DNA from 4 places in the Stenotrophomonas sp. YJH_SMC_40 genome. Region 3 is predicted to be linked to each of the others. Evidence: predicted binding sites of a transcription regulator. Region 3 holds the regulator's gene; each other region holds the start of a gene.

Region 1 (5,367 bases), on a different contig from region 3:
TACCCGCGGCGGCTGCTACATGGCCGGCAATCCGGACCTGGACCCGGAAACCAGCACCAACCGCGAAATCGGCATCAGCTTCGACAACGACCTGGTCGATGCCGGCCTGACCTACTTCCACACCGACTTCAGGAACAAGATCGAGTACGCACCGCTGGGCAGGTTCAACGGCATCTGGTGGACGCGGATGAGCAACGTGCAGCGCGCACGCACCAGCGGCATGGAAGGCAGCTTCAATGTCCGCTTCGGCGAGCACTGGCGCTGGCGCACCTCGGCGACATGGATGAAGGAAGCCAGGAACCTGACCACCGGCCGCAACCTGATCGATACCCCCGAATTCTCGGGCTATTCGTCGCTGGACTGGACGCCCGACGCGGTGTTTTCCAGCAGCCTGTCGGCGCAGTACACCGGCAGGCAGGCCGGCACGGCGACGACCTTCCTCAAGGCCTACACGCTGTATGACCTGACCGCGGCCTGGAACGTCAATGAGGTACTGACCCTGCGTGGCGGCGTCAGCAACCTGGCCGACAAGAAGCTGTATGCGGAAGGCTCCACCGATTACTTCGTGGCCGGGCGCAGCTACTTCCTCAGCATGACCGCGCGGTTCTGACCAAGAGCGTCCGCCGCGATCGCGCTGGCGACGGGCCGGCGCGATCGGCGGTGTTGCGGATTACTCGCTTTCCAATGCGGCGGCGGGCGCCGCGCTCTGCGTAGCCGCCGTGCGTGCACGGTCCATCGCCACCGCCAGTTGCTGGCGTGCGAGCAGCTGTTGTGCCTGCACCACTTCAGGTGTCGGCAGGAGCACCGGTCCCGGTGCGTTTTCCGGTGTAGCAGGTGTGGTCATGCAACCTCCATGGACATCCCGCCGCCGCACGGATTCAGCTGGTGCGGCAGCGGAACTGCGCACCCTATCCTAAAAACAAGGCGGGCGGGTGACGGTGCGCGCCCCTGCCGCAGCAGCCGGAACAAGGCAGGCGTCACATTTTTGACGGTGACGCTTGGATCCTGAATAGGACTTGCCCTATCATGAAAACGTTTTCTCACAGGGATGTCTCCCCCAATGAATACCACTGACCTGTCCCAGTTCAGCCCGAAGTGGCAGTTCCGCTTCAACTTCTTCCGCCAGCACGGCGCCCCCAAGAACCCCGGCTTCAAGCAGGCCTGGAAGGCGCTGTCCTTTGGTGACCGCCTGAAGATCAACCTGAACTTCTTCGCGTTGTTCTTCGGTGCCATCTACCTGCTGATTCTTGGCATGTGGCGCAAGGCACTGGTGGTGATCGGCATCAACATCGTGCTGGCCATCGTCTCCATGTTCCTTCCGGACGTCGTCGGGCGCATGCTGTTCATCGCCATGAACCTGCTGGTCGCCTCCAGCACCAACTACAGCTACTACCTGGAGAAGGTGGAAGGCCGTACCAGCTGGAACCCGTTTGAAGGAATGTTCTGAGCCATCAGACCTGCGCAGGATGCGCGGCAAGGATGCAACCGACGCCCGGCCCCCGCCGGGCGTCTTCGTTTCCGGGATCAGGCCGCGCGGCGGGCCATGGCCTCCGGTTCGGCCTGCAGGCGGAAGCGCGAGACCGCCACGGCCAGCTGCTCGGCCTGCTCCTCCATCGCCCGCGCCGCGGCGCTGGCTTCCTCCACCAGTGCGGCGTTCTGCTGGGTGGTCTCATCCATCTGCACCACGGTCTGGTTGACCTGCTCGATGCCGGCGGACTGTTCGCGCGACGCAGCCGAGATCTCGGCCATGATCTCGTTGACGCGCCCCACCTGGCCGACGATGGCCTGCATGGTACGGCCCGCACCGTGCACCAGCTGCGCACCGGCACCGACCTGCGCCACGGATGCGTCGATCAGTTCCTTGATCTCCTTCGCTGCGCCCGCCGAGCGTTGCGCCAGCGCGCGCACTTCGCTGGCGACCACCGCGAAGCCGCGGCCCTGCTCACCGGCCCGCGCCGCTTCCACCGCCGCATTCAACGCCAGGATGTTGGTCTGGAAGGCGATGCCGTCGATCACCGAAATGATCTCGGCGATGCGCTGCGAGGAGGCCTCGATCTGCTCCATGGTCTGCACCACCTGGTTGACCACTTCCCCGCCCTCGCTGGCAACGTCAGCGGCGGATCCTGCCAGGGTATTGGCCTGCAGCGCGTGGTCGGCGTTCTGGCGCACGGTGGAGGTCAGCTCCTCCATCGAGGCGGCGGTTTCTTCCAGGTTGGCGGCCTGCTGCTCGGTACGACGCGAGAGATCGCTGTTGCCCGCAGCGATCTCACCCGCCGCCAGGCGGATGCTGGCGGCCGACTGCTGGATCTGGCCGACGATCTGGGTCAACTGCTGCACGGTGCTGTTGGCATCGTCGCGCATCACCGCGAACACGCCATGGAAATCACCGCGCATGCGTGCGCTGAGGTCGCCGGCGGCAATCGCGCGAAGCAGCGTCGAAAGCTCAGCCAGGTTGTGATCGCTCACCTGCATCATGATGTTGAGGGTCTCCACCATGCGGCGGAAATCGTGGTCGAAGCGCTGGGCATCACCGCGTACAGCGAAGTCGCCGGCTGCCGCGGCGGCAGCCAGCTGCTGGATCTGCTCGTTGATCGCGGCCAGGTTGCTCTTGGTGGTGGCCATCGCTGCGGTGAACACCGCCTTCTCGCCCGGCAGCGCTTCCATGTCCACGCTGAGGTCACCCACCGCGTAACGCTGCATCACCTCGACCAGGCGCTGGGTGACCGCATTGCTGGAAGCCACCAGCTGGTTGCTGTCGGCCACCATGCGGCCGTACTCGCCGGGGAAGGCAGTGGCGTCCATGCGGTAGCTCAGCTCGCCAGCATCGTGGCGGCGCGCCATTTCCGCCTGCGCCGCCATCACCGCCTGCAGCTGCCCGCGCATGCCCTGCATCGCGTCCAGCAGGCGGCCCACTTCATCGTTGCTGCGCGCAGGCAAGGTGCTGTCGAGCTTGCCGGCGGCGACGTCACCCGCCACCCGCACCGCTTCGGCCAACGGGCGGATCGCCAGGCGGCGCAGCAGCACATAGACGCCGGCACTCAGCGTCAGCGCGGCCACCACGCCCACCAGCAGCGTCAACCACAGCAGCTGGCGCGCCTCGGCCACGATCACCGCGTGCGGCATCACCACGCCCAGCGCGAAGCGCTGCGGGGCATTGCCCACGCGTAGCGGCACGTAGACGCGCACGTTGCCGGCTGCATCGGGCGTGAAGGCTTCGAACCGGCGGTCGGCGGCGATGTCGGCCAGCATGCTGCGGGTCAATGCGTCGGTGCGCGGCTTGCCGATCTCGGCGGCATTCGCCGAGGCCAGCACCACGCCGTTGGGCGAAAGCAGCTCGACGCGGCCTGCGCCCATCGGCGTCAGCGTCGCCAGGTGCTTCTGCAGCGCCGCCAGCGAGAAGTCGACGGTGAACACGCCGAGGAAGGTACCGTTTTCGACGATCGGCGAGCTCAACGTGCTCATCAGCACCTGCTGGCCGGCGATGTCGTAGGCATAGGGCTCGCTGACCTTGGGCAGCTTGTCGCGGCTGGGTACCACGTACCAGTCGGCCGAGCCGTCGGCGGCTTCGGTGTAGTCGGTCATGGTCGACTGCTGCGGCTTGCCGTCATGCCAGGCCCAGTAGCTCATGTAGCGGCCGCTGGCATCGTGCATCGCGGTATTGGCGAACTCGGCATCCTTGCCATCGAAGGCATCGGCCTCCCACATGGTGCTCTTGCCCAGCCACTCCGGGTGGGTGCGCAGCTGCTCGCCCAGCACGGCAGCCAGGCTGGCGCGATCGGGCACGTCGCCCCGCGCACGCTGGGCGAGCACGGCTTCGACCATGGCATCGTTGCTGGCGAACGCCGTGCCCAGGTCGGCGGCGACCTGGCGCGCTTCGGCGTTGGCCTCGCTGGTCATGGTCTGGCGCGAGGCATCGATCAGGCTGGCACTGGCCTGGCGATAGATCAGGAACGCCGTCAGGCCGAAGCACAGCAGCGCGATGACGGCGGTGCCCAGCATCAGCTTGTGGGCGATGCTGCCCGGGCGGCGGGCAGCGGCGGAACGGGAAGAAGGCATGGAGGGGTCCGCAAGGCAGTTCAGGACGACCGGCACCGGGAGGGCACCGCGCAGGCGCGCGATCCGTCGCGCAGGCCACCGGCCGCCGGGACCCGCCCGGCGCAGGAAGCGCACCGGGTTAGCGGCCGCCTGCCAACGAGGTTGAGGCGACCGGCCTACACATTCCTGAATCCACTCAGGGACGGGGGAGGGATCCGTCCCCGCGTCCCCTATTCGGCCACCCGATCCTTGATCCACTCCGCGCGTGGCAACACCTCGATGCTGCCTGCGGCGTACTGCTGCAGCACGGCGTCCGGCCCGAAACGCGGCTGCCACCCCAGCTCCCTGCGGATGCGGGCGCTGTCGTAGACACGGTCGACGCTCAGCGGCAACGGCCAGCCGCGGCGCTCGAACTCTGCCAGCAGCTGCGGTACGCGCCGGGCCAGTACATTGCGCGGCTGGGTGGCCAGTTCCAGGCAATCCTCGCGACGGAACGGGGTTGCGGCGCAGGCGATGTAGCGGGCGAAGGCCGGCCCCTCATCCAGCAGCAGCGCGGCATGGGCACTGGCCACGTCACGGGCGTCGATCCCACGATGCAACCGGAACATCGCCATCCGTTCCGGCGGTTCCGGGAAGCAGCGCCCCATCCGCAGCACGCGCACCCCGAAGTCCGGTGCGGCGGCAGCTTCAGCCAGGGCCTCGGCCTGCAGCTTGCTGCGGTGGTAGATCGTTCGCGGCAGCGGCTCGGTATCCTCATCGATCCAGCGGCATCCCCCTGCCACCACCGCGTGGCCGTACAGCGCGGTGGTACTGGTCAACACGAACCGCCGTGCGCCTGCCTCGCGCGCCGCCTGCAGCAGGTGCGCGGTCGCGTCCACGTTGATCTGCTGGAACACCGCGTCCGGTACCAGGCCGACGTGTGGCGCATGCAGGGCCGCGGTATGGATGACCGCGTCGACGCCCTGCACCGCGCGCACGACGGCTTGATGATCGGTGACATCGGCAATGATGCGCGTGGTGGCAAACGGACTGCGGTCCAGACCCACCACTTCATGGGCAGCCGCCAGCGCGCCGAAGATCGCGCGCCCGATCCGCCCGGAACTGCCGGTCAACAGAATCTTCATTGAGTCCATTCACTCGAAGCGCCCGGGAACTACCGGGATGCTTCGATTCTAGGCATGCAGCGGAACATCTGCGATAGGACGACCACGCAACTGTGCGTTCATATTGACGACTTCGGCGGAGCCAGCAGTTGACGCGCGATGGAGAGTGGATCGTCGCCGCCTGCCGCGTGGGGCGCGACACCGGTCCGTTCGCAGTTTCCACCGGTGC
Region 2 (5,367 bases), on a different contig from region 3:
GTGGCCGCGGGCCAGCAGCAGGGTCTGCAGCTGGCGGCGCTCATCGCGGCCCAGGCCCGGGTCATCGGTCGGCCAGGCGGTGGCCAACCCGTTGCCGCCACGCAATTGGTCAGCCAGCGTCGCGATCGCCAGCGCATAGCTTTCGGCGGCGTTGTAGCTGTAGATCGCGTCGTAGTTGCGGAACACCAGCAATGCCGGGCCCCTGTTGCCGGCCGGCAGCAGCAGCGCGGCGCGCGCATCCGCCGGCAGGTTGGCCGGAGCCAACACGCTGCCATCCAGCGCGGTCACGCCCTGCGCACGCCAGTCGGCCAGGGCGCGACGCTGGGTGCGGCCGGCCTGGCTTGCGTTGAAGCCCGCAGGAACGCGGACTTCCATGCCCCACGGCTCGCCGCTGCGCCAGCCGGCGCGCTTGAGGTAGTTGGCGGTGGAAGCCAGTGCATCGGGAATGCTGCCGACCAGATCGCGGCGGCCATCGCCATCACCGTCCACGGCGATGCGTGCATAGGTGCTGGGCATGAACTGCGTATGCCCGAAGGCACCGGCCCAGGAGCCGGTGAGCCCCTGGGCCTGCAGGTCGCCGCGATCGATCAGCTTGAGCAGCGCCAGCAGTTCACCGCGGAAGAAGGGTTGGCGACGGCCGGCGCAGGACAGCGTGGCCAATGACTGCAGCAGCGGGCGCTTGCCGAACACGCGGCCGTAGTCGCTCTCCACGCCCCAGACCGCGACGATGGTAGCCGGATCGACGCCGTACTGCGCCGACACGCGATCGAGCAGGTCGCGGTGCTGCTGCAGCAGGGCGCGGCCATCAGCCACGCGCTGGCGATCGACCAGCGCGGCCAGGTAGTCCCAGATCGGCGTGGTGAATTCGGGCTGTGCATCGAGCAGGCCGAGCACGCTGGGGTCCGGGGTGAGGCCGGCGGTGATCGCGTTGAAACGGTCGGCACTGATGCCTTGTGTCGCAGCGGTGGCCTGCAGGCCCGACAGGCAGCGGCTGAACGCCGGATCGATGTCGCCGGCAGGAGCGGCGGGCGCTGTCGGCGCCGAGGCAAGAGCGGCCGCCAGGCCGAGCGTGGTCAGAATGGGCATGGCGTCCTCCGTGTTGCCGTTGCACGGCCATCTTAGGGGTAGCGGTGCTGCTGAACCTGAAGCGGTACCGGCTGGCCGTCCGCCCTAGATGGCACGCAACAGGCGCAGGCCATAGGCCGGGCCTTCAGCATCCCAGCGCTGCATGACCTGCAGGCCAGCCGGCTGCAGCAGCGCTTCGAAGCTCTCGTCGGTGTACTTGTGGCTGTATTCGACGCGGATCGGTTCGTCGGCCTCGAAATGGAAGGTCCGGCCATCTAGATGGACGTCCTGTGCCCGCTGGCTGACCAGATCGGTCTCGATGCGCAGCCGCGCGACGCTGTAGCGGGCACGATGACGGAAGCCCTGCAGATCGAAGTCGCTGCCGACCTCGCGGTTGAGGCGGGCCAGCAGGTTGAGGGTGAATGCGGCGGTGACGCCCTGCGCATCGTTGTAGGCCGCCTCGATCAGCGCCGGGTCCTTGTGCAGGTCGATGCCGACCAGGGCCAGGCCATCACGCCCCATGGTCTGGCGCATCGCGCGCAGCAGCGCGACCGCGTCTTCGCCTTCAAAGTTGCCCAGCGTGGAACCGGGGAAGAACAGCAGCCGTCGCGCGGGTTCGCGTTCGGGCATGGGTACGGCGACGGGACGGGTAAAGTCGGCACAGACCGGCAGCATCTCCACCTCGGGCAGCGCCGGGGCCAGGTGGTCGATGCTGGACAGCAGCGCGGCACGCGAGATTTCAATGGGCGTGTAGGCCACCGGGTCGTGCAGGGCGGCCAGCAGCAACGCGGTCTTGCGGCCACTGCCGCTGCCCAGTTCCACCACGTGCAGGTGCGGCCCGACGCTTCGGGCGATGTCCGGCAGTACCCGTGAAAGCAGGGCCAGCTCGGTGCGCGTGGGGTAGTACTCGGCGGTCTGCGTGATCTGCTCGAACAGGCGCGAGCCGCGCGCATCGTAGAAGTACTTGGACGGCAGCTGGCGCGGCGTGCGCGACAACCCGGCCACCACGTCGGTGAGGATCTGCTGGCGGCTGGGGGTGAGATCGGTCAGCGCCTGCAGTGCGTCGTGCACCGTACTCATGCGAGGTCCCTGGCCAGGCGCAGCCCGGAGAACTGCCAACGCGCCGGGGGCATGAAGAAGTTGCGGTAGCTGGCACGCACGTGGCCACGCGGCGTGGCGCAGCTGCCACCGCGCAGCACCCATTGCCCGCACATGAACTTGCCGTTGTATTCACCGAGGTTGCCGGCGAAAGGGCGGAAGCCCGGGTAGGCGCCATACGCACTGTGGGTCCATTCCCATACATCGCCGAACAGCTGACGCAGTCCACTGCCCCCTGCAGCCTGCGGGTGCAGCCGATCGTCATCGGCAAAATGACCGCGAGGCGGCAGCGTTGCGGCGGCAGCCTCCCACTCGAACTCGCTGGGCAGGCGCGCACCGGCCCAGCGGGCGCAGGCATCGGCCTCGTAGTAGCTGAGGTGGCAGACCGGCGCATGCGGATCCAGTTCGCGCCAACCGCCCAGGGTGTACTCGCGCTGCAGGGCGTCATCCCAGTACAGCGGGTGCTGCCAGCCCTCGGCTTCGCGCAGCGCCCAGCCTTCGCTGAGCCACCAGCGCGGTTCGCGGTAGCCGCCGGCGTCGATGAAGGCGCTGTACTCGGCATTGCTGACGGGACGCTCGGCCAGTGCGTGCGCGGGGAGCAGCACGCGATGCGCCGGCGATTCGTTGTCGTAGGCGAAGGCAGTGTGCTGCGGCCAGGCTGCGGCGCCGATGGTGACGATGCGCTCGGGTGACTCGATCCAGCCCTGCGCACTGGCAGCGCTGGTTGCAGGCTGCAGGTCCTCGCGGTAGGCCGGCTGCAACGGATTGCACCAGAACGCGTGCTTGATGTCGGTGAGCAGCAGTTCCTGGTGCTGCTGTTCGTGCTGCAGGCCCAACTGCAGGTGCTGCAGTGCCTGCTCATCAAGGTCGCCTGCCGCCAGCCGCGATTGCACCTGTGCATCGACCTGCTGACGGTAGTCGCGCACCTGCTGCAGCGATGGCCGCGACAGCAGCCCACGCTGCGGCCGGGCATGCGCCGGGCCGAGGCTCTTGTAGTAGCTGTTGAACAGGTAGTCCCAGGCAGGGTCATGCGCCGGTGCAGGTGGGAAGCCGGCCAGCACGAAGCGTTCGAAGAACCAGGTGGTGTGGGCCAGGTGCCATTTGCTCGGGCTGGCATCGGCCATGCTCTGCAGCATGGCATCTTCGGCGCTGAGGGGGGCTGCCAGGTGCATGCTGCGGTTCCGCACACATGCGTACTGGCGGGCGAGATCGCGCTGCGGGGCAGCGACGGCGGTGGCTACGCTGTCCATCCGGGCAGCATCTGCGCAACAGGGTGAGTGCGATGTCATCGTTCGACGTCAACGCGTTCACATGCGTGACCATCCCGCATTCAAGAAGCCGGTGCGAACGCCGCTAACGGCAATGCTGCGGCCGCGTCGTCACCGCGCTGGAATTCCTGCTTGCCCCTGCATCCGCTCCGCCAGCCTGCGCATTACCTGTTCGTGCTGCCCGCCGTGCTGGTTGCCGTGGTGCTGTGGGCAGCACTGGGCAACGAAGACGTTGCCAGTCCGGCCCAACGCATCCTGCCCTGGCTGCTGGCCTGCCTCGGCGCCGGCCTTGCCCTGCTCTACCACCAGGTGCGTACGCTCTGCCTGCTGCTGGTGGTGGCGGTCATGTTCGCGCTGCTGCACCAGGACGTGGGCGGCTACCTGCACAGCGGCCATGTCACGGCGCTGACACCGCTGCGCTTCCATGCCATTTCGGCCTGGTTGCCCTTGCTGTTCGCGGGCCTGGCATTGTGGCCCGAGCGCGGGCGGCGCCGCCACGACCTGCTGTTGCGCTCCGTCGCCAGCGGCACGGCACTGCTGATCTTCCTGCTGCTGGCCACGCAGCAGCCGCGCGGCATGCACGATCTGCTGTCCAACCGCCACTGGAGCTGGATTCCGGCCGACTGGAACGCGCTGGCACAGCTGCCAGCGCTGCTGTTCCTGCTGGCAACCGCCGCGCTGGGCTGGCAGGCCTGGCGGCATCCGCGCCCATTGCACACGGCGATGCTGCTGGCCCTGCTGTGCCTGTGGTGGATGCTGCCACGGGTGTTCCTGCAGCCGGTGCTGCTACCGGCACTGGCCAGTGCCTCCCTGCTGCTGATGCTGGGCGCGATGCTGCAGGAGTCCTTCCATATGGCCTTCCGCGATGAGCTGACCGGCCTGCCGGGGCGCCGCGCCTTCAATGAGACCCTGCAGCGGGCGCGCGGCACCTACAGCATCGCGATGGTGGACGTGGACCACTTCAAGTCGTTCAACGACACCCACGGCCACGACACCGGCGACGATGTGCTGCGCCTGGTGGCCTCGCGCCTGGGCCGGGTGGGCGATGGTGGCCGGGCGTTCCGCTATGGCGGCGAGGAGTTCGCGGTGGTGTTCCTGGATCGTCCCGCAGCGGCCTGCGTGGATGCAGTCGAGGCGCTGCGGCAGACCATCGAGGACACCCGCATGCAGCTGCGCGACCGGAGCACACGCAGCCGCGACGATGAAACGGGGCGCCGGCAGCGCGGACGCGGCGGAAGCGGGCAGACAGTGCAGGTGACGGTGAGCATCGGGCTGGCAGACAGCCGCGTGGATGAGCGGCCAGCGGCAGTGATCAAGGCCGCCGACCAGGCGCTGTACGCAGCCAAGGACGGTGGCCGTAACCAGGTCCGCGCGCATGCCGGCCAGCGCGTGCTGGCGGCACGCGGCGGCTGAGGCTCACACCGCGTCGAGGTAGTACCAGCGGCCGTCGACGCGCAGGAAGCGGCTGTGCTCGGCCATCTTCACCGCGCTGCCGCCGCCCACGCGGTAGCGGGCGGTGAAGCGCACCTCGGCGCTGTCGGCGCCGGTGACGGTGTGCTCGTGCACGGTCAGGCCCAGCCAATGCGTACGCTGGCCGGGCGCATCATCCAGCGACAACTCGGCCGGACGGGTATCCGGATGCCAGCTCTGGCGCAGATAGTCCGCCAGCCCCCGCACATAGGCGCTGTAACGTGATCGCATCAGGCGCTCGGCATCGGGGGCGGCCTCACCGGCATGGAAACGGCCACAGCAGGCGGCGTACTCGGCGGGAAGGCCGCAGGGGCAGGGATCGGTGGGTTTTCGGCTCATGCGGACATTGTCGCCGGGTTGTGCGGATGGATCCACGCGGGGCACCGGTCAACCAGTGCAGGACAGGCGTATGCTGTCGCGCCCCCATATCGATTGATCGCCGTGCTGGAACTGGTTCCCCCTGAGT
Region 3 (5,367 bases):
TGCAGCTGGTCGAGCAGGGCCTCGAATTCGTCGTCGGTGATCAGGTCGCTGCCGGCTGCCGCAGGCGCGGCCGCAGCGACCGGCGCGGCAGTGCCACCGTTCATGTCGAACTGCGCGATCAGGTCCGGCGGCGCATAGCCTGGCTCGGTGCCGGAGGACACGGCGTCCAGCATCGACTGCAGGTAGTCCAGCGATTGCTGGGCGGCGTCGAAGTGGTGGGCCTGCAGCACCGCCTGCCCGGCACGCGCGATGCCCAGGGCCTCTTCAGCGGCGTGGCACAGTTCGACCATCGCGGTGACGCCAAGGAAGCCGGCACCGCCCTTGAGCGTGTGGTATCCACGGAACACCGCGTTGAGCTGCTCGGTGTCCTGCGGTGCCTGCTCCAGCGACACCAGCTGTTCGCCCAGGCGATCCAGGATTTCCTGTGCCTCGATGATGAAATCGGCAGTGATGTCGTCGGATACCGCGCTCATGCTTACAGCCCCAGATCCGACAACAGGTCGTCGGCGTCGTTCTGCGAGACCGCGTGGCGGTCCAGTCCCTTCAGTGCCGGCCCGGCCAGTTCCGGGTCGGTGCGATGCTGTTCCGGCGGCAGGCCGAGTGCGCCGAAGCCCTCGTGCACGCGGCGGACGATGCCGACCACGCGACGGATGATCTGCCCGGTCAGGTCCTGGTAGCTCTGGGTCAGGGCGATCTCGGTCAGGTTGTGGCGGATGCGCTCGAGCTGCGCGTCCTGGCCCGGCTGCAGGCCTTCAGCACGCAACTGTTCGGTCAGGCTGCGGCATTCCTCGGCCAGGTCCAGGGTGCGGTGCGTGGCCTGTTCGGTCATGGCCACCACGTGGTCCAGGCGTGCGCAGGCGTCGTCCAGCTCACCGGCCTCGCTGGGCACGGTCGGCAGCTCACCCAGTGCCTGCCCCAGCTCGCGGGCCAGCCGCGAGAGGCCGCTCATCATCGGCTGCGTACGCAGCGCGACCAGTCCGTCGATGCGCTGCCGCCAGGCGGCCTCGTCACCGGACTCGAGTGCGTCCAGGGCTTCCTGCAGGCGCAGGGCGAGGGCGCTCTTGTCGACCGTGGTATCCATCAGGCGCTGGCCGCCAGGCGTTCGAAGATCTTGCCGAGCTTCTCTTCCAGCGTCTGCGCAGTGAACGGCTTGATGATGTAGCCGTTCACGCCGTTCTGGGCGGCTTCGATGATCTGTTCGCGCTTGGCTTCGGCGGTGACCATCAGCACTGGCAGGGTCTTCAGCTTGGCATCGGCACGGATCGCCTTCAGCAGCTCGATGCCGGTCATCACCGGCATGTTCCAGTCGGTGACCACGAAATCGAACGGCTGGCTCTGCAGCAGCGACAGCGCGGCATGCCCGTCCTCGGCTTCGGCGGTATTGGTGAAGCCCAGATCGCCCAGCAGGTTCTTGACGATCCGACGCATGGTCGAGAAGTCATCGACGATCAGGATGCGCATGTTCTTGTTCAAAGCAGAGTTCCTTTGTTGTTCATTCCGGGCGGCCGGGGGCAGCCGCCTCGGGCATGTTCATTCTTCCAGGCCGGCGTCCGCCGCCTCGAAAATCTTGAGCCGGCCACGCAGGCGCAGCACCGCCTGGCCGTGGATCTGGCAGACCCGCGACTCGCTCACGCCGAGCACCGCGCCGATCTCCTTCAGGTTCAGTTCCTGCTCGTAGTAGAGCGAGAGCACCAGCTGTTCGCGCTCGGGCAGGTGGCCGATGGCCTTGCCCAGCTCACGGCCGAATTCACCACGCTCCAGCACCTGCTGCGGGGTCGGGCCGCCCTGGGCGACGGTGTCCAGCTCGCCCTGGTCCTCGATGCGCGACTCCAGGCTCAGCACCTGGCCACGTGCGGCGTCCTCCATCAACCGCAGGTATTCGGGCAGCGGCATCTCCATCGCGGCGGCCACCTCGGTGGCGCTGGCGGCGCGGCCGCTGCTCTGTTCTAGGCGGCGGATGGTGGCGGCGGCATCGCGGGCACGGCGGTGCACCGAGCGCGGCACCCAGTCGCCACGGCGGATCTCGTCGATCATCGAACCGCGGATGCGGATCGAGGCATAGGTCTCGAACGAGGCGCCCTGGTCGGCGTCGTAGCTGCGCGACGCTTCGATCAGGCCCATCATGCCGGCCTGGATCAGGTCGTCCACTTCAACGCTGGCCGGCAACCGCGCGGCCAGGTGGTGGGCGATGCGCCGCACCAGGTCCGAATGCTGGGCGATGACCTCGTTGGCCGCCGAGCGCTGGACTTCCCTGTACTGGGCTGCGCCTTTCATGCGGCCACCCCGCGCTGCTTGAGGATGCGCTCGAGGAAGAACTCGACGCCGCCACGCGGTTCGGTCGGCGCCTGCCAGCGTGCGGTGCGACGCGCGATCTCGGTGATCGCCAGCGCGGCCGGGCTGGACGGGTAGGCCTTCACCACCGGCTGCTGGCGCTGCACCGACAGGCGCAGCCAGTCGTCCTGCGGCACGCAGCCCAGGTAGTTCAGCGAGACATCGGCGAGGAACTTCTCGCAGACGCGGGTCAGCTTTTCGTACAGCACGCGGCCCTCGTTGGGGTCGCGCACCATGTTGGCCACTACCTGGATGCGGTCCACGCCGCGTTCGCGCGACAGCACCTTGATCAGCGCGTAGGCGTCGGTGATCGAGGCCGGCTCGTCACAGACCACCACCACGGTGTCCTGCGCGGCCTGGCAGAAGGTCAGCACGCCGTCGGTGATGCCGGCGGCGGTGTCCACCACCATGATGTCCAGTTCGCGTTCCAGCTCGGAGAACACGTTGACCAGGCCGACGTGCTCGGCCGGGGCCAGCTCGGCCATGTGCCGGCGGCCGGACGCGGCCGGCACCACCAGCACGCCGTTCGGGCCTTCGACGATGACGTCGTCCAGCGAGCAGCGGCCGGCGACCAGGTCGGCCAGCGTGAAGGTCGGGTTCAGCCCCAGGATCACGTCGATGTTGGCCAGGCCCAGGTCGGCGTCCAGCAGCAGCGTGCGCTTGCCCATGCCGGCCAGTGCCACCGCCAGGTTGGCGGACACATTCGTCTTGCCCACGCCGCCCTTGCCGCCAGTGACGGCAATGGTGCGCACAGGGCCGAGCGGCTCGCTGCGGGTGGCCGACAGCGGGAAGGTCTTGGTCAGCTTGGCGTACTCACGCGACGGCATGGTTCAACTCCGGGTTGCAGGGCATATCGGCCGCGCGGCGCAAATCTTCAAGGCGAAGTACGAGATTGGCCGCACTGGCCCGGTGCAGGTCCTCCGGAACGTCCTGGCCATCGGTCACCCAGGTGATCGGCAGGGCGTGGTCCACGGCCACTGACAGGGCGTTGCCGAAGCGGCCGGTCTCGTCCAGCTTGCTCAGCACCAGGCCCTGCAGGTTGGCGGCGCCGAAGCGGCGGACCACCTCGTCCATGTCGCCGAAGCTGGTGTTGGCCGGCAGCACCAGCAGGGTGCGTACCTGGCGGGCGGCGCGCAGCCACTGCAGCTGCGCGGCCAGCGCGCGGTCGCGCGGGCCCAGGCCGGCGGTGTCGATCAGCACCAGCTTGTAGTCCTTCAGGCGCTCCAGCAGCTGGTCCAGGTCGGTGCCGCTGTTGGCCTCGTGCACCGCGATGCCGAGCTGGCGGCCGTAGCCGTACAGCTGCTCGCGGGCGCCGATGCGGGTGGTGTCGGTGGTGACCAGGGCCACGTCGCGCGGCGCATGCTTCTCGGCGAAGCGCGAGGCCAGCTTGGCGATGGTGGTGGTCTTGCCGGCGCCGGTCGGGCCGACCAGGGCGATCACGCCGCCTTCTTCCAGCGGGTCGACCGGAGCGATCGGCAGCTTGCGCGAGATCAGCCCCAGCATCAGGCCGCGGCCACGATGGGCTTCGGTCTCCAGCGGGATCTGCATGGCCACGTCGCGGGCCAGCCCGGCGTCGAAACCGTACTCGTCCATCAGGTCCAGCGCGGTGGCGCGCACCGGGCTGCCACGCAGGCGCTCGTCGGTGAAGCGGTTCATCTCGCGCTCGATCACCTGGCGCATGCCGGCCACTTCCTGGCGCAGCTGGCGGATCTCGGCGTCGTCCTGGGCAACCACGGTCAGCGTCGGTGCCGGGGCCAGCATGGGGGCCGGGCTGGCTTCGCCGGCGGCTTCGGCCGCTGCCGGTTCGCTGGCGGCGATCCCGGGCTGCGCTTCGGTCACGGCAGCGGTCGGCAGCGGCGGCGGCTGCACGGCCGGGGCCACGCTTTCGTGATGCATGTCGCGCGGCGGGTCGATCTGGAAGCGGGCGCGGTTGGCCGGCACGGTGGCGGCCGGTGCAACGATGGCCTCGGCGAACGGGGCGAAGCTCTGTTCGGGCAGCGCCGGTTCGTTGACGGCGGCGCGCGCCAGGGTGGCGGCGAAGCCAGTGCTGCCACGGGTCGGCACGATCTCGTCGGCGCTGTCCAGGGTACGGCCGGTGGCCCCAACGGCCGCACGGGCGAGGGCGGCCACGGCCGAGGTGGTGGCGGCGACCGGTTCCGGCGCGGGGGTGCTGCTGCGGCGGCGGGTGACCGCGGCGATCACCGCGTCAGCAGCGGTGCGCGGCTTGGGTGCCGGCGGCGGTGCGACATCACGGCGCGAGGCTTCCAGTGCACGCTGCACGGCGCTCTCGTCGTAGTTGGCCGCGGCGACGATCTCGACGCCTTCCTCGATCCGGCGGTTGGACAGGATCACGGCGTCAGGACCATGTTCCTTGCGCACCAGGTTCATGGCCGAGCGCATGTCGGCGGCGACGAATCGTTTGATTTTCATGCTGTGGTCACGGGACGAAGACGGCGGGGTGGCGGTCGGAGAACTCGGGTGGTCGGTGGTCTGCACGGTGCGGGTTCCCCTTGGTATCTGTCTGTTGCGTTGGTTCGAAGGTGGTGTCTGTTTTCTGGCGCATCGGTGGGCGGCGTCAGCTGATCGTTCCGACCAGCTTCAGGCGCTTGTCCTCCGGCACCTCGCTGTAGGCCAGGACCGACAACGACGGAACGCTGTGGCGGACCAGGCGCGCCAGCGCGGCGCGCACCGGGCCCGGTACCAGCACGACCGCCGGCTCGTTTCGCGCTTCCTGCTTGCTGACACATTCGGCCAGGCTCTGGTGCAGTCGCTCTGCGAGTCCGGGTTCCAGCGCGGCGCCGTTGCCCTGCGTGGACTCCTGCAAGACACGTTCCAATTGCGGGTTGAGGGTGAACACCGGCAGCTCCGCCGACATTCCGGCGATCTCCTGCACGATGAAGCGGCCCAGCGCGGTGCGTACGGCAGCGGTCAGCACCGCCGGGTCCTGGCTGCTGGGCGCGTGTTCGACCAGCGCCTCGGCGATCTTGCGCAGCTGGCGGATCGGGATGCGCTCCACCAGCAGGTTCTGCAGCACGC
Region 4 (5,367 bases), on a different contig from region 3:
TACACCGCCGAGTGCGGCGAGTGCCTGTTCTGCAAGAGCGGCAAGACCAACCTGTGCGTGGCCGTGCGCGCCACCCAGGGCAAGGGTGTGATGCCCGATGGCACCAGCCGCTTCAGCTACAACGGTGAGCCGCTGTACCACTACATGGGCTGCTCGACCTTCAGCGAGTACACCGTCGTTGCCGAGGTCTCGCTGGCGAAGATCAACCCGGACGCCAACCCGGAGCACGTCTGCCTGCTCGGCTGTGGCGTCACCACCGGCATCGGCGCGGTACACAACACCGCCAAGGTGCAGGAAGGCGACAGCGTGGCCGTGTTCGGCCTCGGTGGCATCGGCCTGGCGGTGATCCAGGGTGCGCGCCAGGCCAAGGCCGGCCGCATCATCGCGGTGGACACCAACCCGTCCAAGTTCGAGCTGGCGCGCGAATTCGGTGCCACCGACTGCATCAATCCGAAGGATTTCGACAAGCCGATCCAGCAGGTCATCGTTGAAATGACCACCTGGGGCGTGGACCACAGCTTCGAGTGCATCGGCAACGTCAACGTGATGCGCGCGGCGCTGGAATGCGCGCACCGTGGCTGGGGCCAGAGCGTGGTGATCGGCGTGGCCGGTTCGGGCCAGGAGATCTCCACCCGTCCGTTCCAGCTGGTGACCGGGCGCAAGTGGATGGGCACCGCCTTCGGCGGCGTGAAGGGCCGCAGCCAGCTGCCGGGCATGGTCGAGGATGCGATGAAGGGCGATATCGAACTGGCCCCGTTCGTCACCCACACCATGGACCTGGACAAGATCAACGACGCCTTCGACCTGATGCATGAAGGCAAGTCGATCCGTTCGGTGGTCCACTACTGAGCCGCGTCATGGGCTGGTTCGATGCCCTGCGCCGGCCGCGTGCGGAAGACCCGCGCGCGGCCCTGGTGGCGCCGATCGAGCAGGCGTTGCGTGCGCTGGGCTGGGTCGACGGCGAGGTGGGACCACCGCGTGCGGTGACTTCGGCCTTCGGCAGTGACGATGGCATGCCGTTCGAGCAGTGGCTTGCGCAGGTATTCCTGCCGCGCCTCTACGAGGCCCGCGCCGACGGCCAGTGGCCACCGCGCAGCGACGTGGCGGTGGCGGTGTATCGCAACCTTGACGGCCAGCCTGGCGTCGAATCGTTGCTGCGCCTGCTGGCACAGCTGGATGAACGGATCAACCAAGGCATCCACGCCGGGCGTGGATAAGCCGACCAAGGTCGGCATCTACCGGAAGCACGCGTGCGCTGACGCGCCGCGCAGGAGAGCACCATGGAACGCATTGAACACCGCGCCTGTTTTGGCGGCTGGCAGGACGTCTACCGCCATCATTCGACCACGCTGGGCTGCGACATGCAGTTCGCCGTGTACCTGCCACCGCAGGCGGAAACACAGAAGCTGCCGGTGCTGTACTGGCTGAGCGGCCTGACCTGCACCGAGCAGAATTTCATCACCAAGGCCGGCGCGCAGCGTTATGTGGCCGAGCACGGTGTGATCATCGTCGCGCCCGACACCAGCCCGCGCGGTGATGACGTGGCCGATGCCGAGGGCTACGACCTGGGCAAGGGGGCAGGGTTCTACCTCAATGCCACCCGCGCACCGTGGGCGAAGCACTACCGCATGCATGACTACGTGGCGCAGGAGCTGCCGGCGCTGATCGAGGCGAACTTCGCGGTGACCGACGCGCGCGCGATCAGTGGCCATTCGATGGGCGGCCATGGCGCGCTGGTGATCGCGCTGCGCAACCCCGGGCGCTATCGCAGCGTGTCGGCGTTTTCGCCGATCGTCGCGCCCAGCCACGTGCCGTGGGGGCAGAAGGCCTTCCATGCCTATCTGGGCGACAACCCGGCCGACTGGGCGCAATGGGATGCCTGCGAGCTGATCGCTATGGCTGACGAGCGCCTGCCGCTGCTGGTCGACCAGGGCGAGGCGGACGAGTTCCTGCAGACCCAGCTGCAGCCGCAGCGCCTGCAGCAGGCCTGCGATGCCGCCGGCCATCCGCTGACCCTGCGCCTGCAGCCCGGCTACGACCACAGCTACTACTTCATCGCCAGCTTCATCGGCGAGCACATCGCCCACCACGCCCGCGCCCTGCAGGGCTGAGGGCTTTCCGGTAGCGCCGGCCGCTGGCCGGCAACCTGCAGCCCTGTGATTCATTGGGTTTGCCGGCCAGCGGCCGGCACTACCATCGCGGTGCACTCGGAGTGTCGTTTTGCCGCAGTGGATCACGCCGCTGTGGCGTGCCGGCGCGCTATCGTGCGCGTAGACGGCCTTGCGGATCGGGGGGATGCATGCCGGTAGTGCTGGCGCTGCTGTATGTGCTGTGCCATGGCCTGGTGCTGGCCCTGTGGCCTGGCCCCGCCGGGGTCGGCTCCTTCGTTTTCCTGACCGGCGCCCCGTTGCTGGCGGCGGCCGCCTGCCTGTGGCGGGCCCGCCGCGACCGCGCGGCACTGGGGTGGCGCGCCACGGCATTGGCACTGCTGCTGTGGGCCGGCGGCATGGCGTTCAACATGATCGACGCGCTGGGCGCCGGGCGTGCCGATTTCACCCCGCGCGCAAGCATGTTCCTGTACGTGCTGTATGGCGTGCCCCTGGTGTTCATCCTGGCCCGGGCACGCCGCGAGCGCCTGAGCATCAGCCTGATCGACGCGGCGATGGCGGCGCTGCTTGGCGTGCTGTTCTTCGTGCATGCGCAGTCGTTCGCCGCCCGCGTGGACATCGACGACCACGCATTGTCCAACATGCAACGCATGTTCGATATCCAGAACCTGTGTATCGCCGCGTTCGCCGTGGTGCGATGGCTGGCCGGCGACGTGCCCGAACGGCGCAGGTTCTTCCGCGCACTGGCGCTGTACGCACTGGCCTATCTGCTGGTGGCCTACTACATCAACCACTACACCTCCGATGATGCATTCGGTGCGTTCAACGATCTGCTGATCGACGTACCTTTTCTGCTGATCGCCTGCCTGGCGCTGGACACGAGGCCGGACACAGGCACCACGGCACACCCGCGGCTGGCGAGGACGGTGCAGGCCGCCGGTCCGATCATCCTGCCATTGCTGCTGCTGGTGGTCGGCACGCTGGTGGTCGATCATGCGCGGCCGTTGGCCGTTGCCGGCTTCGTCGTAGCCACCCTTGGCTTCGGCCTGCGCAGCGTCCTGCTGCAGACCGATCTTCTGGAACGCCAGGCAGCACTGGATCAACTGGCGCGGCAGGATGGCCTGACCGGCGTGGCCAACCGCCGCGAGTTCGACGCACGGCTGACGTCCGAGTGGAATCGCGCACGGCGCAGCGGCACCGAGCTGGGCCTGCTGCTGGTGGATATCGACCACTTCAAGGCCTTCAACGACCAGCACGGCCATCCGGCCGGTGATCGTTGCCTGCAGGCGGTGGCCGGGGTGCTGAAGGCCATAGCCGGTCGCGGTGGTGACAGCGTTGCGCGTTATGGCGGTGAAGAGTTCGCCGTCATCGTGCCCGGAAGCCCGTTGTCGGGCGTGCTGGCGCTGGCCGAGCGGCTGCGCGAAGCGGTCGAAGCGCTGCCATTGCCGGAGGGCCCGGTCAGCATCAGCGTCGGCGTGGGTTACCTGCATCCGCCGGCTCTGGCCAGTGCCGATCAGTTGCTGGCAGACGCCGATGCCGGCCTGTATGCCGCCAAGCGGGCTGGCCGCAACCAGGTGATCCTGCATGCGCACGTGCTGGATGACGAGGGCAGCACGCACGGAACGATGGACTGCTGAGCAGCTCTCTGCATGCGATCACACGGGGGGCGCGACGGCTTATCGCTGCCGCAACCAGCCGGTCGGATCGAGCAGCCTCAGCCCGACCGGTGACAACGAGCGCTGCCGCAACGGCAGGTTTGCCGCCTGCACGGCCATCGCACAGCGTGCCAGTTGCCGGCGCAACGGTGCCAGCGTGTCGTCTTCGCGGGGCCGCGCATGCCGCCATTGTGCGATGCGCAGCAGGCAGGCCAGCAGGTCCAATTCGCTGGCGGCAATGAAGGGAGAGCCGGCCGGCAGCAGATCGATCGGAGCGGCGGGGGTGGCCAGCAGCGGCAGCAGGCCGATGAAGGCGTCGCATCCCTCCTGGCCAAGCCCGAGTCCGCTCAGCTGGGCAAGGCCATCGGCCTGCAGATCGGGGTCGCGCAGCTGCCGTATCGCGCCCAGCAGCGCCTGTTCGCCGCGGCCGAACTGTCGACCGAAGGCGCGGTAGTTGACCCGGGTGGGAAACAACGGGGAACGGGAGGCCATGGTGGCTAGGGCTGTGGGTCGCGGGTTTCCACCAGCACCGGACAGGGCGCGTGGTCGATGGTCCATTGCCCGATCGAGGGTTCGAACAGGCGTTCCAGCCGGGACAGGTGGCGGTGGCCGATGACGATCAGGTCGCACTTCAGGCGCCGGGCCTGCTCGCTGATCACTTCGCCAGGGTCACCGGAGGGAATCTGCGCGATGGCGTCAATGCCGCGTTCGCGCAGCTCGGCCAAGGCTTCGGCCAGCACCGCTTCGGCCCGCGAGCGCTGGCGGGCGGCTTCAGGGTACTCGATGCGGTCGGCTTCGCTGGCATCGGCCGCCAGCGCGAATTCGGGGTCGAGCACGCACAGCAGGTGCAGGCGGCTGTGGGGGCCGGCGATTGCGGCGGCCAGGTCCAGCACGCGTGCGTGCTGGGGGCCACCATCCAGGGCGACCAGCAGGGTATTGAACATGGATGTCTCCTTGGCAGGCCGGGGATGGTCGCCGATGTCACCGCGCGCACCCATGCCGTGCGCGGCAGTCAATGAATGCGTCGAACGCAATCCACCGTGGTTGCAAGTGCCGTAAAGTCATCTGATTTACTGGAGACTGTCATGCCCCTGCCGGACCTGAACCTGTTGCTGGCACTGGACGTGCTGATTGACGAATGCAGCGTGGCCGCCGCCGCGCGCCGGATGAATCTGAGCGCGCCGGCGATGAGCCGTACCCTGGGCCGGATCCGCACCGCGCTGGGCGACCCGGTGCTGGTGCGTGCCGGCCGCGGTCTGGCGCCCACGCCCCGCGCCCTGCAGCTGCGCGAGCAGGTCCGCGATGTGATCGAGCAGGCCCACCGCGTCTTCAACGCCGGTCGTGAAGTGGACATGCGCGTGCTCGAACGAACCTTCAGCGTGCGTGCCAATGATGTGTTCGTCGGGGGGTTCGGCGGACGCCTGCGCGAGCTGTTCCGCCAGCAGGCGCCGCGCGCAGTGCTGCGCTTCGTGCCCGAGGGCGATACCGACGACGATGCGATGGCGCAGGGCCGGATCGACCTGTACATCAGCACCGCCGGCAAGCATGCGCCCGATACCAAGGTGCAGAACCTGTTCAGTACCTCGTTCATGGGCGCCGCGCGC

The links. Region 3 encodes FliA, which starts transcription of late flagellar genes. Its sites were predicted from a motif close to TAAAGTTTNNCNNNCNNNGGCCGATAA; they were not measured.
Region 1: AC5P6X_RS04280 (methyl-accepting chemotaxis protein) is a predicted target of FliA. The motif match lies at 4,175-4,201, and genes of this name have one in related genera.
Region 2: AC5P6X_RS14255 (GGDEF domain-containing protein) is a predicted target of FliA. The motif match lies at 3,494-3,520, and genes of this name have one in related genera.
Region 4: AC5P6X_RS05045 (GGDEF domain-containing protein) is a predicted target of FliA. The motif match lies at 2,165-2,191, and genes of this name have one in related genera.

The regions. Positions count from the first base shown of each region.
Region 1 is NZ_JCAFRX010000002.1:276,962-282,328, reverse strand. It holds gene AC5P6X_RS04295 (TonB-dependent receptor domain-containing protein) at 1-610, shown strand, start outside; gene AC5P6X_RS04290 (hypothetical protein) at 671-844, opposite strand; gene AC5P6X_RS04285 (DUF2628 domain-containing protein) at 1,061-1,447, shown strand; gene AC5P6X_RS04280 (methyl-accepting chemotaxis protein) at 1,525-4,056, opposite strand; gene AC5P6X_RS04275 (NAD-dependent epimerase/dehydratase family protein) at 4,266-5,159, opposite strand; partial or broken gene AC5P6X_RS04270 (S41 family peptidase) at 5,258-5,367, opposite strand, start outside.
Region 2 is NZ_JCAFRX010000006.1:396,022-401,388, reverse strand. It holds gene AC5P6X_RS14270 (lytic murein transglycosylase) at 1-1,086, opposite strand, end outside; gene egtD (L-histidine N(alpha)-methyltransferase) at 1,171-2,145, opposite strand; gene egtB (ergothioneine biosynthesis protein EgtB) at 2,142-3,413, opposite strand; gene AC5P6X_RS14255 (GGDEF domain-containing protein) at 3,564-4,844, shown strand; gene AC5P6X_RS14250 (YchJ family protein) at 4,848-5,240, opposite strand; gene AC5P6X_RS14245 (sulfite exporter TauE/SafE family protein) at 5,343-5,367, shown strand, end outside.
Region 3 is NZ_JCAFRX010000014.1:10,425-15,791, forward strand. It holds gene AC5P6X_RS20030 (chemotaxis protein CheA) at 1-473, opposite strand, end outside; gene AC5P6X_RS20035 (protein phosphatase CheZ) at 476-1,081, opposite strand; gene cheY (chemotaxis response regulator CheY) at 1,081-1,473, opposite strand; gene AC5P6X_RS20045 (RNA polymerase sigma factor FliA) at 1,531-2,274, opposite strand; gene AC5P6X_RS20050 (MinD/ParA family ATP-binding protein) at 2,271-3,158, opposite strand; gene flhF (flagellar biosynthesis GTPase FlhF) at 3,145-4,761, opposite strand; gene flhA (flagellar biosynthesis protein FlhA) at 4,907-5,367, opposite strand, start outside.
Region 4 is NZ_JCAFRX010000002.1:443,991-449,357, forward strand. It holds gene AC5P6X_RS05030 (S-(hydroxymethyl)glutathione dehydrogenase/class III alcohol dehydrogenase) at 1-849, shown strand, start outside; gene AC5P6X_RS05035 (YqcC family protein) at 858-1,217, shown strand; gene fghA (S-formylglutathione hydrolase) at 1,281-2,111, shown strand; gene AC5P6X_RS05045 (GGDEF domain-containing protein) at 2,300-3,745, shown strand; gene AC5P6X_RS05050 (hypothetical protein) at 3,785-4,255, opposite strand; gene AC5P6X_RS05055 (universal stress protein) at 4,261-4,707, opposite strand; gene AC5P6X_RS05060 (LysR family transcriptional regulator) at 4,849-5,367, shown strand, end outside.